Regions from separate parts of the Paenibacillus sp. 2TAB26 genome, predicted to be linked through region 2. Evidence: a T-box and tRNA genes for the amino acid it is inferred to sense, from the RefSeq annotation. Region 2 holds a T-box; the other holds one or more tRNA genes.
What was found. The T-box of region 2 lies ahead of leuS (leucine--tRNA ligase). A T-box ahead of a tRNA ligase gene usually reads a tRNA of that ligase, here a tRNA-Leu.
Positions count from the first base shown of each region.

Region 1 (6,687 bases), on a different contig from region 2:
CAGCGATTGTTATTGTTCTAGCTGATTTGGAAATGTACACGTTGTCCGAAAAAATTTATGGATCTGCGATTGAAGCAGGTTTCATGACTGAAGAAGTGGGCAACAACTTTATTGCGAATTCTACGAAAATGTACTCAGCTTTGCCAGCAGAGCGCTTGAAAGAAATCGTTGTATTTGACACAGGCCTAGTGGCGATGCAGCTTATGCTGACAGCTCGTGCTAAAGGGTATGATTCCGTTCCTATGGGCGGATATAACCGTGATCAAGTGATGGAACTGTTTAATATTTCGGATCGTTATTTGCCGACGTTGATGCTTCCAATCGGCAAAGCAGCAGTAGAAGGCCGTGAAACAACTCGTCTATCGGTTGATGATGTTACATTTTTTAACAAATTTTAATTTATCGATAACCAAACAATAACAAAAAGCGACCCTCAGATAGTGGGGGTCGCTTTTGTTATTCTAACGATAAGTAATTAGGAGTTCGCCATTACATTCTGCTTTATTTCACCGTTTAAACGAGCTAATCCCTTAAAAGTATGGCAGCAGCCCTATACGGTTATGTGGTTGGGCAGTGATCGTTTACTGAAATTCGGTGAATTCGGTTTCGGTGCCTTCTTCCTTTGAACCTTGTTTGTTGCGGTAAAAATACCAGCAGTCATTAAGCAGCTTAATTTGTCTGCGGTCTTTCTTTTGAAATGCACGCATCATTTGATTGCACAGCCACTGTGGCATACCTATCGTTCTCCTTCCCCAGGCCTAACTTGTTGTAATACTACAATATGGGGAAGGGCGTGTGTCCGTGCAGGTCCTACCTATATACTCTGTTCTTCTTCATACTCTTCGTACCACTGTTCAAGCTGAGCTTGCAGAGCACGAATTTCTGTTAAAAGCGAAATAAGCGGATAGGACTTCTCTTGTACGCCGGCAAAATCCTTCTCAAGGCTGTTGATGTAATCCAGGCCTGAGACGATATTAATGGAATTGTCGTGAAGCTCAACATCGTTGCACTCAGCTACAGCATAAGGCAATACTGGAACATGCTCTGCCGTTAGCTTGTCAATTTCTTTATGAAGCCGGAGGTTAAGCGCACTTAGCTGATAAGCGTGCGATTCAGGCATTTCCACGAAAAAGATGATGTCATTTTGTTTCAATAGGACGTAGCGCATAGTTGCCATAATAATTATTGATCTCCCCTTTAGTTTGTTACCGTACATATACTGTAAATTTTCTGCACATTTAATAATTCCTACTTGACAGTGTAGCCTATGCCAGCTTTAAAATTCAAGTAGTTGGGGGAGAATAATGAATGAATAATGAGGCGCTGCAGCAATGGGTTGAGCATATTTCGATAACCTTTTTTAATCGTCCGTTTTTACATCAAGCTACATTCAACAGCCGACTTAAAGCAACAGGAGGACGCTACTTTACAAGGTCCCATAATATTGAGATCAGTCCTCATCAGCTTTCGGCTTTCGGGCATGAAGAAACCGAGAAAATTATTAAGCATGAGCTTTGCCATTATCACTTGCATATATTGAAGCGGGGATACCAGCATCGTGATATTGAATTCAAACAGCTGCTGGCTCAGGTAGGCGGCTCACGCTATTGTCAGTCCTTACCTGAACGCGCGCAGCGTAAGCAGCAGCCATTTCGGTACAAGCTTGTTTGTACCAAATGCGGGATGGAGTATCTGCGCAAAAGGAAGATTGATCCGGCTAAATACGCTTGTGGAAAATGTCGCGGAAAATTAGTGTTAAAAGTGATTGACAATCAAAGTAGTACATGATATATTATTACTTGTCACTTTTACTTTTCCCTGATAGCTCAGTTGGTAGAGCACTCGACTGTTAATCGAGTTGTCACAGGTTCGAGTCCTGTTCGGGGAGCCAGATTTGGAGAGATACCCAAGTGGCTCAAGGGGACCCTCTGCTAAGGGGTTAGACTGCGTAAGTGGTGCGAGGGTTCGAATCCCTCTCTCTCCGCCACATTTTTCTCACAAGTGTTTGCAACGGGAAGACCGTTCATCCGGTCTTTTTTATTTGCCACAGTGGTTGCAGCATCGTGGAAATCTCATTTGAAGTGTTCTGTATGGCCCGTTGGTCAAGTGGTTAAGACACCTCCCTTTCACGGAGGTAACAGGGGTTCGAGTCCCCTACGGGTCACCAATTATTCACACAAAAAAATGTACTAGCTCTTCGGAGCTCGTTTACAATTACAGCGAGAGCCATTAGCTCAGTTGGTAGAGCACCTGACTTTTAATCAGGGTGTCGAAGGTTCGAGTCCTTCATGGCTCACCATTTTCTTGATTAAGAAGATGCGAGCGATGAACGTTCGACTTATAAATGTGCGGTAGTGGTGGAACGGCAGACACGCTATCTTGAGGGGGTAGTGTCCCATGGACGTGCAGGTTCAAATCCTGTCTACCGCACCATAACTTACTCTTTGCCGATGTATATAGGTGAACTTAGAAGGTGCCATTTTGCTTGCACTTTTCTGATAGATGATGCCACTTTATATTCAGATCATAAATCTGACTAGAGAGTGGTTTTTTCGTTATAAGTTGCTCGAGCCGTGAAAACAGATGCATCATTAGAGATGAGGAGCTGTAAACATGAAAATAAACTTAAACTTTACGAACAAGGGACAAGCAGCGATTAGCAAATTTAACAACGAGGAATTGCTTGAGATTTTCGCACGGTACAGCAATACCTTAATGAAAAAATACTCAATCGAAGTAACTGTACCAGCAGAAGGCAATGAAGCAATTATCGAAAGAGGCAAATTATCGGTATTTGTAGACAAAATCGAATGTGACGTTGAAACCTTCTTCAAAGAATTGGGAAGAGACGTTAAGGTGCCGCTTAAGAAAAGACTTACGCCTGAAGACAAGTTAGACAATGTATTTAAGGCTGAAACGATTGAATCGTAAGGCTAAAATTATATTTTAAAAAACTTGAGAAAAAATGCTTGAACTTCTGATGATAAGCTGATATAATCATTTTTGTTGTCTCAAGCATATTTGTTCTCTTAGTTCCAGACGGCCCGTTGGTCAAGTGGTTAAGACACCTCCCTTTCACGGAGGTAACAGGGGTTCGAGTCCCCTACGGGTCACCATTAATCCTCAAAGTGTACCAGCTCTATGGAGCTCGTTGCAATCACACGAGAGCCATTAGCTCAGTTGGTAGAGCACCTGACTTTTAATCAGGGTGTCGAAGGTTCGAGTCCTTCATGGCTCACCATTTTCTTTGATAAGAAGATGTGAGTGAAGGATCGTACAATTTACAATGTGCGGTAGTGGTGGAACGGCAGACACGCTATCTTGAGGGGGTAGTGTCCAATGGACGTGCAGGTTCAAATCCTGTCTACCGCACCAAAGTATATAAATCGTACGGCTCTAGTGATAGAGCCGTTTTTTTTTGTGTGTTCTAACAAAAAAAGAAGCACTACTTATCGTCATATTTAAAAAGTGGGAATACTAGAGGTTGGAATGGTTGATTATATATTTAGACCGTTATATATTTATCGAAGTGGGGGTGTTCAAATGCCGGGGGTTCATAGTAATTTAAAAGAAATCATGAGAGCTAAAGATCCAAACCTATCGATTAGGCAGCTTGCCAAAGATATTGACTATCATTTTGATTCTGTTCGGAAGATGTATAAGGATGAGATGGTTCAATATCCGCGGGATCTGTTATGGAGGTTATGCAAATATTTTGATGTAAGTCCTGGACAGTTTATTGTAGTCGTTCATGACGATAAAGATATAGATCCGGATAAATAAAAGGGAACCCTGTACATTTTGTATAGGGTTCCCTTTACTATTTATATGATAATTATGCGGAAGCGACTGCTTCTTCGGCTTGTGCTTGCGAGATTTTAACTAACATTGCATCAGGATCGGACAAAACTTCGATGCCTTCATGGAAGGAGAGATCAGACACTAGTAAATGATCTCCTATTTTAAGGCCGCTAATATCTACCTCGAATGCGCTGAGCAGATTGTCTGGCATGCAGCGAACCTCTACTTCGTACATCTCAACTTGAAGCATTCCGCCTTCTTTGACACCTGCTGGTTCTCCGGAGAAATGAATCGTTACTTTCGAATCTAAACTCACATTCATATTCAATTGATAGAAATCAACGTGAACAATTTTGTTGCTTAGCGGATCTCTTTGTATATTTTGAATTAATACTGGCTTATTCCCTTTTTCCGGAATAGCTGCATTTAAAATAGCGCGCGGGTTGTGCTTTATGACTGATAATATTTCTTTCTCAGCGACGATAACAGAAATGCTGCCGACATCCTTACCGTATACAATAGCTGGTACCTGTCCTTGCTTTCTTAATAGATTAATCTTAGATTTGCTTAAATCGACCCGTTCGTTTAACTGGATAGTATTGCTCATCATTTGTTGCCTCCTAATCGAATGGGGTACTGTCAAACCGACAATAAAAAAGACCGATTAGCAATAGAATGTCTAATCAGCCCGCTAACGACCATATTTTCTTGTCATATGTTAATTTTATCACAAGTTCTCGACTTGTCAAATCAGTGCAAATCCGGCTCGATTGACAAGAAAATATGGTCGTGTTAAGGTTTAAACAGCAGATAGGAGCGGAATTGCAAGAAAAGGCAGCAACTGAAAGCTGTTAAGTGGTAACACTGGGATAGCTAAAAACCAAAAGCATATCGTTTAATCTCGGAAATAAAGACATCTTTATTTCTTTTTTTTATTGTCATTTGTAAATATTTTAAAAATAAGGGAGTGATTTCATTGAAAAAAGTTTTAATCAAGCGGAATATAGCATTTTTGGGAACGAGCTTGCCTAGAGAATGCGGATTAGCTACTTTTTCTCAGGATCTGATGAATGAGATCGAACAAATTCAAGATTTTAATGCACCACGCATGATTGCGGTTAACAACAATAAGTCCTATGCGTACGGCAATCAGGTGATGGCTCAGATTGGACAGCACAATCGTGCAGATTATAGCAAAATAGCAAATGATCTTAATCAATCCAATATCGATATGTTAGTCATTCAGCATGAGTTCGGCATTTACGGCGGGGAAAGCGGAGAATACGTTTTGGATTTGGCAGCGAAGCTCAAAATCCCGTTTATCGTTATTTTTCATACCGTATTGTCCGAACCGAGCGAGAAGCAGCGTTTAATTATGAAGCAGCTGGCGGATCTAAGCTATAAGGTCATTACGATGGCCCATACCAAAATACAGGATTTGCATGAGGTTTACGGCATAACGCTTGAAAAGATAGAGATGTTCCATCATGGGGTTCCGGTAGTTGCGACCGAATCTAGAAATGAGCTTAAAGAAAGGTTCGGGTATACGAATCGGCAAATCATTTCAACATTCGGTTTTTTAAGCCCAGGCAAAGGGATTGAATATGCCATAGAGGCCATGAGCGGCGTAGTGAAGAAGCACCCGGAAGCACTTTATATGATTTTAGGCAAAACGCATCCTGTTGTGAAACAAGAAGTTGGAGAAGTGTACAGACAGAAGCTGACAGACCTAGTGGAAAAGCTTGGCCTTCAGCATCATGTTAGGTTTGTTGATAAGCATCTGACGCAGGAGGAGGTTGTTCAATCTCTTGTATTGTCGGATATTTATATAACGCCTTATCTTGGCAAGGATCAAGCTGTAAGTGGAACACTAGCATTCGGAATAGGTTACGGCAGGGTGATTATTTCGACTCCGTATCGCTACGCTGTTGAGATGCTGGCTGACGGAAGAGGATTGCTCGCAGATTTCCACAATTCCGCATCATTAGAAAATCATATTGTAACGATACTGGACGATCCGAATCTAAAAGCGGAGATGGAGAGCAAGACGCTCGCTTTAGGCAGTACAATGATGTGGAATGAAGTCGCCAAATCTTACGCGGTACTTTTCCGTGAAACGATGGCACATCATTATGTGTTAAAAGGGAGTGCGGTTTAATGGGAGTAAGTATGATCAAGCCGTTATCAACGAATTATTTGCGCTCATTAACAGATGATACAGGCATCTTCCAGCATACTAAATTCGGTATTCCCGACCGTTCCAAAGGTTATACCTCCGATGATAATGCAAGGGCTTTGATTGCGGCAGTTATGCTCAATAAGCGCATTAGAGATAAGGAATCTTTGAACCTTATAAATACGTATTTGGCCTTTATTCATCATGCTCAAAATGAAGACGGCAGCTTTCGAAACTTTATGGACTACAACCGTTTGTTCATAGAAAAAACAGGCTCTGAGGATTGTCTGGGGCGCTGTTTGTGGGCGCTTGGATTTACACTTTCGGAGCCATCCGTCCCGCATAATGTGCAAAATACATGTAAATATATGATCAATCAAGCGCTGCCGCATGTGCGGAGCTTGAGATCGCCAAGAGCGATGGCTTATGCAATTATCGGCTTAACTTCCATGATGCAGACCGAGAACGCGCTCCGTTATAAGTTCCCATATCCGAATATGGAAAGCGATGATCCAGCCTTTCTTCCAGAGGCTCAAATCGTTTCGTTAATTGAGGAATTAGCGATGAGGCTGCATACGCAGTATCAAAGCAATAAAGGAGAGGGCTGGCAGTGGTTTGAGGATCGTATTACTTATGGCAATGCGATGCTGCCTTGGGCGCTTTTCAAAGCATCACATTTTTCGCATATAGAAGCATTCAGACAAACCGCT
Region 1 is NZ_JBFRGC010000004.1:95,434-102,120, forward strand. Features, by position in the region: gene AB4Z50_RS04905 (nitroreductase family protein) at 1-398, shown strand, start outside; gene cmpA (cortex morphogenetic protein CmpA) at 582-734, opposite strand; gene AB4Z50_RS04915 (hydrolase/acyltransferase) at 815-1,177, opposite strand; gene AB4Z50_RS04920 (SprT family protein) at 1,309-1,788, shown strand; tRNA gene AB4Z50_RS04925 (tRNA-Asn) at 1,816-1,891, shown strand; tRNA gene AB4Z50_RS04930 (tRNA-Ser) at 1,897-1,987, shown strand; tRNA gene AB4Z50_RS04935 (tRNA-Glu) at 2,093-2,167, shown strand; tRNA gene AB4Z50_RS04940 (tRNA-Lys) at 2,224-2,299, shown strand; tRNA gene AB4Z50_RS04945 (tRNA-Leu) at 2,349-2,433, shown strand; gene AB4Z50_RS04950 (hypothetical protein) at 2,614-2,931, shown strand; tRNA gene AB4Z50_RS04955 (tRNA-Glu) at 3,042-3,116, shown strand; tRNA gene AB4Z50_RS04960 (tRNA-Lys) at 3,166-3,241, shown strand; tRNA gene AB4Z50_RS04965 (tRNA-Leu) at 3,291-3,375, shown strand; gene AB4Z50_RS04970 (helix-turn-helix domain-containing protein) at 3,544-3,783, shown strand; gene AB4Z50_RS04975 (50S ribosomal protein L25) at 3,836-4,408, opposite strand; gene AB4Z50_RS04980 (glycosyltransferase family 4 protein) at 4,778-5,959, shown strand; gene AB4Z50_RS04985 (glycosyltransferase) at 5,959-6,687, shown strand, end outside.
Region 1: it encodes a tRNA-Leu, which carries the amino acid that the T-box ahead of leuS (leucine--tRNA ligase) is inferred to sense. The anticodon was not compared.

Region 2 (6,649 bases):
TTATTTCGTGAAAATCAGCAATTCAAATTTATCATCAGCATCTACATCTTCTGCGCCAATTGCAATAACAAGCTCATGGCTGCTGCTTCTTGGCATTTTGCTAATAGCCGCTAATTTGCGAGCGCCATTAACAGCGGTTGGACCAATCGTATCTGAAATTCAGCGTTCGTTCGGCATTTCCAGTGCGCTCACTGGGCTGCTGACGACATTGCCGCTGCTAGCATTTGCACTTATTTCTCCGCTTGCGCCACGAATTGCTCAGCGCATAAGTATGGAAAACACATTATTTATAGCAATGGTCGTGCTGACTGGTGCGATTGTAATTCGATCCCTTCCGGCGATAGCCGCTTTATTTGTTGGAACGATCTTGCTGGGCATGGCGATTGCAGTTGCAAACGTACTGCTTCCGAGCATGATAAAAAGAGATTTTCCGGCCACCGTCGGGTTAATGACTGGTTTATATTCGGTCGTGATGAATTTAGGTGCTGCTTTAGCTTCAGGATTCAGCATTCCCATTACAGAGAAGATTTCCTTTGGCTGGCAAGGAATGCTGGCCTGCTGGGCACTGCTCGCTCTAATTGCTACGATTGCATGGGTACCGCAACTTCGTTCGTTTGCGATGAAGGACAACAACAAAGCAGCAACCAATGGTGAGAAGAACGAGGGTCTGCTGCGCTCTGGCTTAGCTTGGAAAGTCGCATTATTTATGGGTCTTCAATCATTTTGTTTCTATGTCAACATATCATGGCTGCCTGAAATTTTGTCTGACCGCGGCATGAGTCACATTGATGCGGGATGGATGCTGTCACTGCTGCAATTTGTCAGCTTGCCTGCGACATTTATTATCCCTGTCATTGCGGGAAAGCAGGCAAGCCAAAGGCTGCTTGTTATTCTTACAACGATCTTGCTGCTCCTAGGATACTTAGGGCTCCTTAGCGGGAATGTGGATCTTATTCCGATTTGTATGATCTTACTCGGAATTGCCGGCGGTTCCGGCTTTAGTCTCGCAGTTATGTTTTTTGTACTGCGGACAAGCAGCACAAGGCAGTCGGCTCAGTTGTCGGGGATGGCGCAGTCACTTGGTTATCTGCTTGCCGCTGCCGGACCGCTGTTGTTTGGACTCATTCATGATTTGACGAATAATTGGACTGTCTCATTAGTGATGCTAGTAGCCGTTGCCGTTATTTTTGGATATATAGGCTTCGGAGCTGGAGCGAATAAAACCATATCAGGAGCACAAGAAAAATAAATGTGTTGTGCAAATTGATTAGTATACGCTTGAAGTTCAAGTTCGTTCTCTTGACACCGAACCGTGTGATCTTTATAATCGAAACTAACGATTTTATGCATATGGAGCGTTGAAGAGGAACAGTAATTTCGTTTGTCAGGCCTAGAGAGCCGGTGATGTATGGTGGAAGCCGGACCTGCAGCGAAATGAAGCTCGCCTTGGAGCTGTGCGATTAACGAAAGCGATGTTTACGAAACATCGTTTACGCGAAAATCACCGTTTGGCCCGCGATAAGGGCGACAAGTGAGCGATCGGCAAAGCATGTCTTTCGCTAACTAGGGTGGTACCACGGGAGAACAACCTCTCGTCCCTAGCGATAATTCGCTAGGGGCGAGAGGTTTTATGTTTTTTTGTACAATTATGCATTCAGCATTTATTTGAGAGAGGATATGAGCACATGAGTCAAGAACAGCAATTTCACGGCTATAACCCGCTTGTTGTGGAGCCGAAATGGCAGCAATTTTGGGATAAAAACAAAACGTTTCAAACGACAGAGGATGCTGAAAAACCAAAGTTTTACGCATTAGATATGTTTCCATATCCATCTGGAGCTGGCTTGCATGTAGGACATCCAGAAGGTTATACAGCGACGGATATCGTGTCTCGCTACAAAAGAATGAAAGGTTATAATGTCCTTCATCCAATGGGCTGGGACGCGTTCGGATTGCCTGCTGAGCAACATGCGCTTGATACAGGAAAGCATCCGCGCGATATTACGTTTGTAAACATCGATAATTTCCGCAGACAAATAAAATCACTTGGCTTCTCATACGATTGGGATCGCGAGATTAGTACAACCGATCCTGAATATTATAAATGGACGCAATGGATTTTTATCCAATTGTACAACAGAGGACTCGCTTATGTTGCTGAAGTATCAGTTAACTGGTGTGAGGCTCTTGGAACGGTGCTTGCCAATGAAGAGGTTATTAACGGCCTAAGTGAGCGGGGCAATCATCCCGTTGTTCGCAAGCCTATGCGTCAGTGGATTTTGAGAATTACAGAATACGCAGATCGTTTGTTGGATGATTTGGAAGAACTGGACTGGACAGAAAGCATTAAGGATATGCAGCGCAACTGGATTGGAAAATCCAAAGGAGCTGAGGTTACCTTTGAGATTGACGGTCATGATTCCGCATTGGTCGTATTTACGACTCGTCCAGATACATTGTTTGGCGCGACTTATTGCGTACTCGCTCCTGAGCATGAGCTTGTTGCAAAAATCGTAACGGCAGAGCAAAAAGAAGCAGTTGAAGCTTATCAACTGGCAGCATCGCGCAAGAGTGATTTGGAGCGTACTGATTTGGCGAAAGACAAGTCAGGCGTGTTCACAGGAGCTTATGCCATTAATCCCGTTAATGGCGTGAAAACACAAATCTGGATCGCAGATTATGTTCTTGCTGGTTATGGAACGGGTGCTATTATGGCTGTTCCAGGTCATGACGCTCGCGACTGGGAATTTGCTAAGCAATTTGATTTGCCAATCGTTGAGGTTGTGCAAGGCGGAGATGTTACGAAAGAAGCTTATGCAGGCGACGGCATTCATGTCAATTCCGATTTCTTGAACGGTTTGACGAATGAAGAAGCGATTGCGAAAATGATAGAGCATCTGGATGCGTCGGGCAAAGGAAAAGGGAAAATCACTTACCGCCTGCGCGATTGGTTGTTCAGCCGCCAGCGCTACTGGGGTGAGCCGATTCCGATCCTTCACTTGGAGGATGGTACGATGAAGACTGTTCCTGAGGATCAGCTTCCGCTTCTGTTGCCTGATGTTGATGCTATCACTCCTTCAGGAACTGGGGAATCACCGCTTGCCAGCGTTACGGAATGGGTGAACACGATCGATCCTGAAACGGGCATGAAGGCTCGCCGTGAAACGAACACGATGCCGCAATGGGCTGGCAGCTGCTGGTACTACCTGCGCTTCATCGATCCTAAAAACGACAAACAGCTTTGTTCGCCAGAGAAGCAAAAGCAATGGCTGCCGGTTGACCTTTACATCGGTGGCGCTGAGCATGCTGTACTGCATCTGCTTTACGCTCGTTTCTGGCACAAGGTGCTTTATGATATCGGCGTTGTAGATACAAAGGAGCCGTTCCATAAGCTTGTCAACCAAGGCATGATCCTTGGAAACAATAACGAAAAAATGTCCAAATCGCGTGGAAATGTTATCAATCCAGATGATATCGTAAACGAGTTTGGCGCAGATACGCTACGTATGTACGAAATGTTTATGGGTCCGCTTGAAGCAACGAAACCTTGGAATACCAATGGTGTGGAAGGAACATATCGTTTCCTTAACCGTGTATGGCGTTTGTTCGTGAACGAGGATGGCAGCTTGAATGCCAAAATCGGCAATGGCGAAACAAGTGATGCATTCAAGCGCACATGGCATCGTTCAATCAAAAAAATTACGGATGATTATGAGGGACTTCGCTTCAACACCGTAATCAGCCAGCTCATGATTTTTGTAAACGAAGCCTACAAAACAGATGTGCTTCCGCAAGCAGCAATGGAGCAATTCGTTCAATTGATTTCTCCAATTGCGCCGCATATCGCGGAAGAGCTATGGGAGAAGCTGGGACGCACGGATTCGCTTACGTATGCAGCGTTCCCGACGTTCGAAGAAGCTTGGACGGTCGATCAAGAGGTTGAGATCGTCGTACAAGTAAATGGTAAAATCGCAGATCGCATCTCCATTGCAGCTGATATGGACGTTGCTGAGATGGAAAGCATAGCGAAAGAACTTGAGAAGGTGCAAGAGCTGATTGCCGGCAAAACAATCCGTAAAGTCATTGCGGTAAAAGGCAAGCTAGTTAATATCGTTGCTAATTAAGACAAACAGAAGAGGTGAGCGGGCATTAGCTGAAGAACAGCTATTGACCGTTCACCTCTTCGCCTATAAAGGCGGTCGAAACCTTGACCACATCTTCATCGAACTTTGCATGTGTCGTACGGATGAGTTGATTGAATACTCCTTCTGTCTCGCGGCGCAGCAGGTTTAGCGCTTTGGCTGTAATGCCGCCAGGGACGGCAACTCTCTCTTGCACCTCTGCTGGTGTAAGGCCGCCTTCGGTCAGCAGCAAGCCGGTTCCGAGCAGCATGGCGCTTGCAACACGCAGCGCTTCATCACGGCTTATACCCGTTTCTGCAACCGCAGCATCCACAAATTGCTCAAGCAGGAAAGACATAAAAGCTGGTCCGCAGCTTGAAATGTCGGATACGATGCGTGTGTAATTCTCATCTATTCGCAGCGGCTGACTAATATGGGATAATAAGTCCTCCAGATGAGCCATATCATTCTCATCAATCGTTTCCCCATAAATACAAAGCGATGCTCCGCTCCATACATAATTTGTAATGCTCGGAATAACCTTAGCTACCTTGCAATCGAGTTCCCCTTCGAGATGAGAGATAAGGACAGGACTCGTTATAGATACGACAATCTGATTTGGTCGAATAGTTGCCTTCAAATCATCGACCACTTTTTTAAACTCCAAAGGCTTTACGCACAAAAAAACAATATCGCAGCCGCAGGCAGCCGCAGCATTCGTATATTCGGCTCTCATGCCGGAATAACGGTTGGCCAAGGCTTGCGCTTTTGCAAAGGTGCGGTTGCTGACGGCAATTTGTATTGGTGATAATGCACCAGATGCGATCAAAGCTTCAATGAGCAGGCTTCCCATTGTGCCCGTCCCGATAAATCCGACATTCATGCTGAACCCTCCTATAGGTTTGGCGCGCACATAACCTGCTTTAACTTGTAGAGAAAGGTTATATGCGAACAAATCCCGAGTGAAAATTTCAATAGCCGTACTCATTTCGTGTGCTCTCTTACCTTATTCCGCAGGACTTGTTTCATATGTCACTAATTACCAAATAATTCGTCGCTTTCAAAGGAGAGTGAAGAAGTGAAGCCTTTAACTGGAACGATTTCTAGCAAAGCCATTATATTTGCTTCTATTTTAATACTTGCTGCAGCTATATTGCTGGCAGCTGCTTTTATGGAGCCTAAGCAGAAGGAAACAGGTGATTGGGTACCTTTAAACGATGCTGTGAAATCTGCAGTCGCTGCAATTGATGCAGCAGATGCGGGTGAAGAAGACGTAAAGAACAAGAAGGATACGGAGATGATTCCGGAAAAGGAGCAAGAAGCATCAGCTGCGGGTGTTGATCATCGAAATGAGCCGGATGAGAAAGCTTCTTTAAAGGATGATACGATTGTATCCACTGCGCCAGCAGTGCCGATTGCTGAGGCGGGCAAGGATAATGCAGCAAAGCTTGATATCAACCGCGCAACGGAGGCGGAACTTGATGATTTGAAAGGAATCGGACCGTCCAAAGCAAAAGCAATTATTGAAGATAGAGAAAGAAACGGCAAATTTGCGACCGTTAATGATTTACTCCGTGTCAAGGGAATTGGAGAAAAACTATTAAAAGGATTGGAAGACAGCATTGTAGCTCGTCCATAATTGTGAGAGAATGGAAAGAAGCGGACATTTACAACTTCCGTTTGCCATTATCTATTAACTCATTTGAAGGAGTCGAGAAAATGTCAGAACAACGCAAGCTTTCCCTCGATACACTATCCGTCCACGGAGGTCAGCAAATCGATCCGACTACGTTGTCGCGCGCAGTACCTATCTACCAGACGACATCTTACGGATTCAAAGATACAGATCATGCAGCGAATCTATTTGCATTGCAGGAATTTGGAAATATTTACTCCCGAATCATGAACCCGACATCGGATGTTTTTGAGAAACGTGTAGCTGAATTAGAGGGTGCTCCGGCAGCATTGGCAGTTGCTTCTGGTCAATCGGCTATTACATACGCGATTCTAAATATTGCAGGAGCTGGCGATGAGATCGTTTCCGCTACAAGCCTGTACGGAGGCACTTACAACTTATTCTCAATGACGCTTGCAAAGCTTGGCATCACTGTAAGATTTGTTGATCCGTCGAATCCGGAAAACTTCCGCGGAGCAATCAACGAGCGTACGAAAGCAGTGTATGCTGAAACGATCGGAAATCCGAAGGGCGATGTGATCGATCTTGAAGCGGTTGCTGCAATTGCACATGAGAATGGCATTCCATTTATCGTGGACAATACATTCCCGAGCCCGTACTTGTGCAGACCGATTGAACATGGAGCAGACATTGTGGTGCATTCCGCGACTAAATTTATCGGCGGACATGGAACATCAATCGGCGGTATCATTGTAGACGGCGGCAAGTTTGACTGGAAAGCCAGCGGCAAATTCCCTGGTCTTACTGAGCCAGATCCAAGCTACAATGGCGTTGTTTATACCGATGCAGTTGGCCCTGTCGCTTATATCATTAAAGCACGCGTCCAATTGCT
Region 2 is NZ_JBFRGC010000015.1:119,427-126,075, forward strand. Features, by position in the region: gene AB4Z50_RS18525 (CynX/NimT family MFS transporter) at 59-1,249, shown strand; T-box leader at 1,350-1,603, shown strand; gene leuS (leucine--tRNA ligase) at 1,686-4,124, shown strand; gene comER (late competence protein ComER) at 4,165-5,004, opposite strand; gene AB4Z50_RS18540 (ComEA family DNA-binding protein) at 5,200-5,760, shown strand; gene AB4Z50_RS18545 (homocysteine synthase) at 5,841-6,649, shown strand, end outside.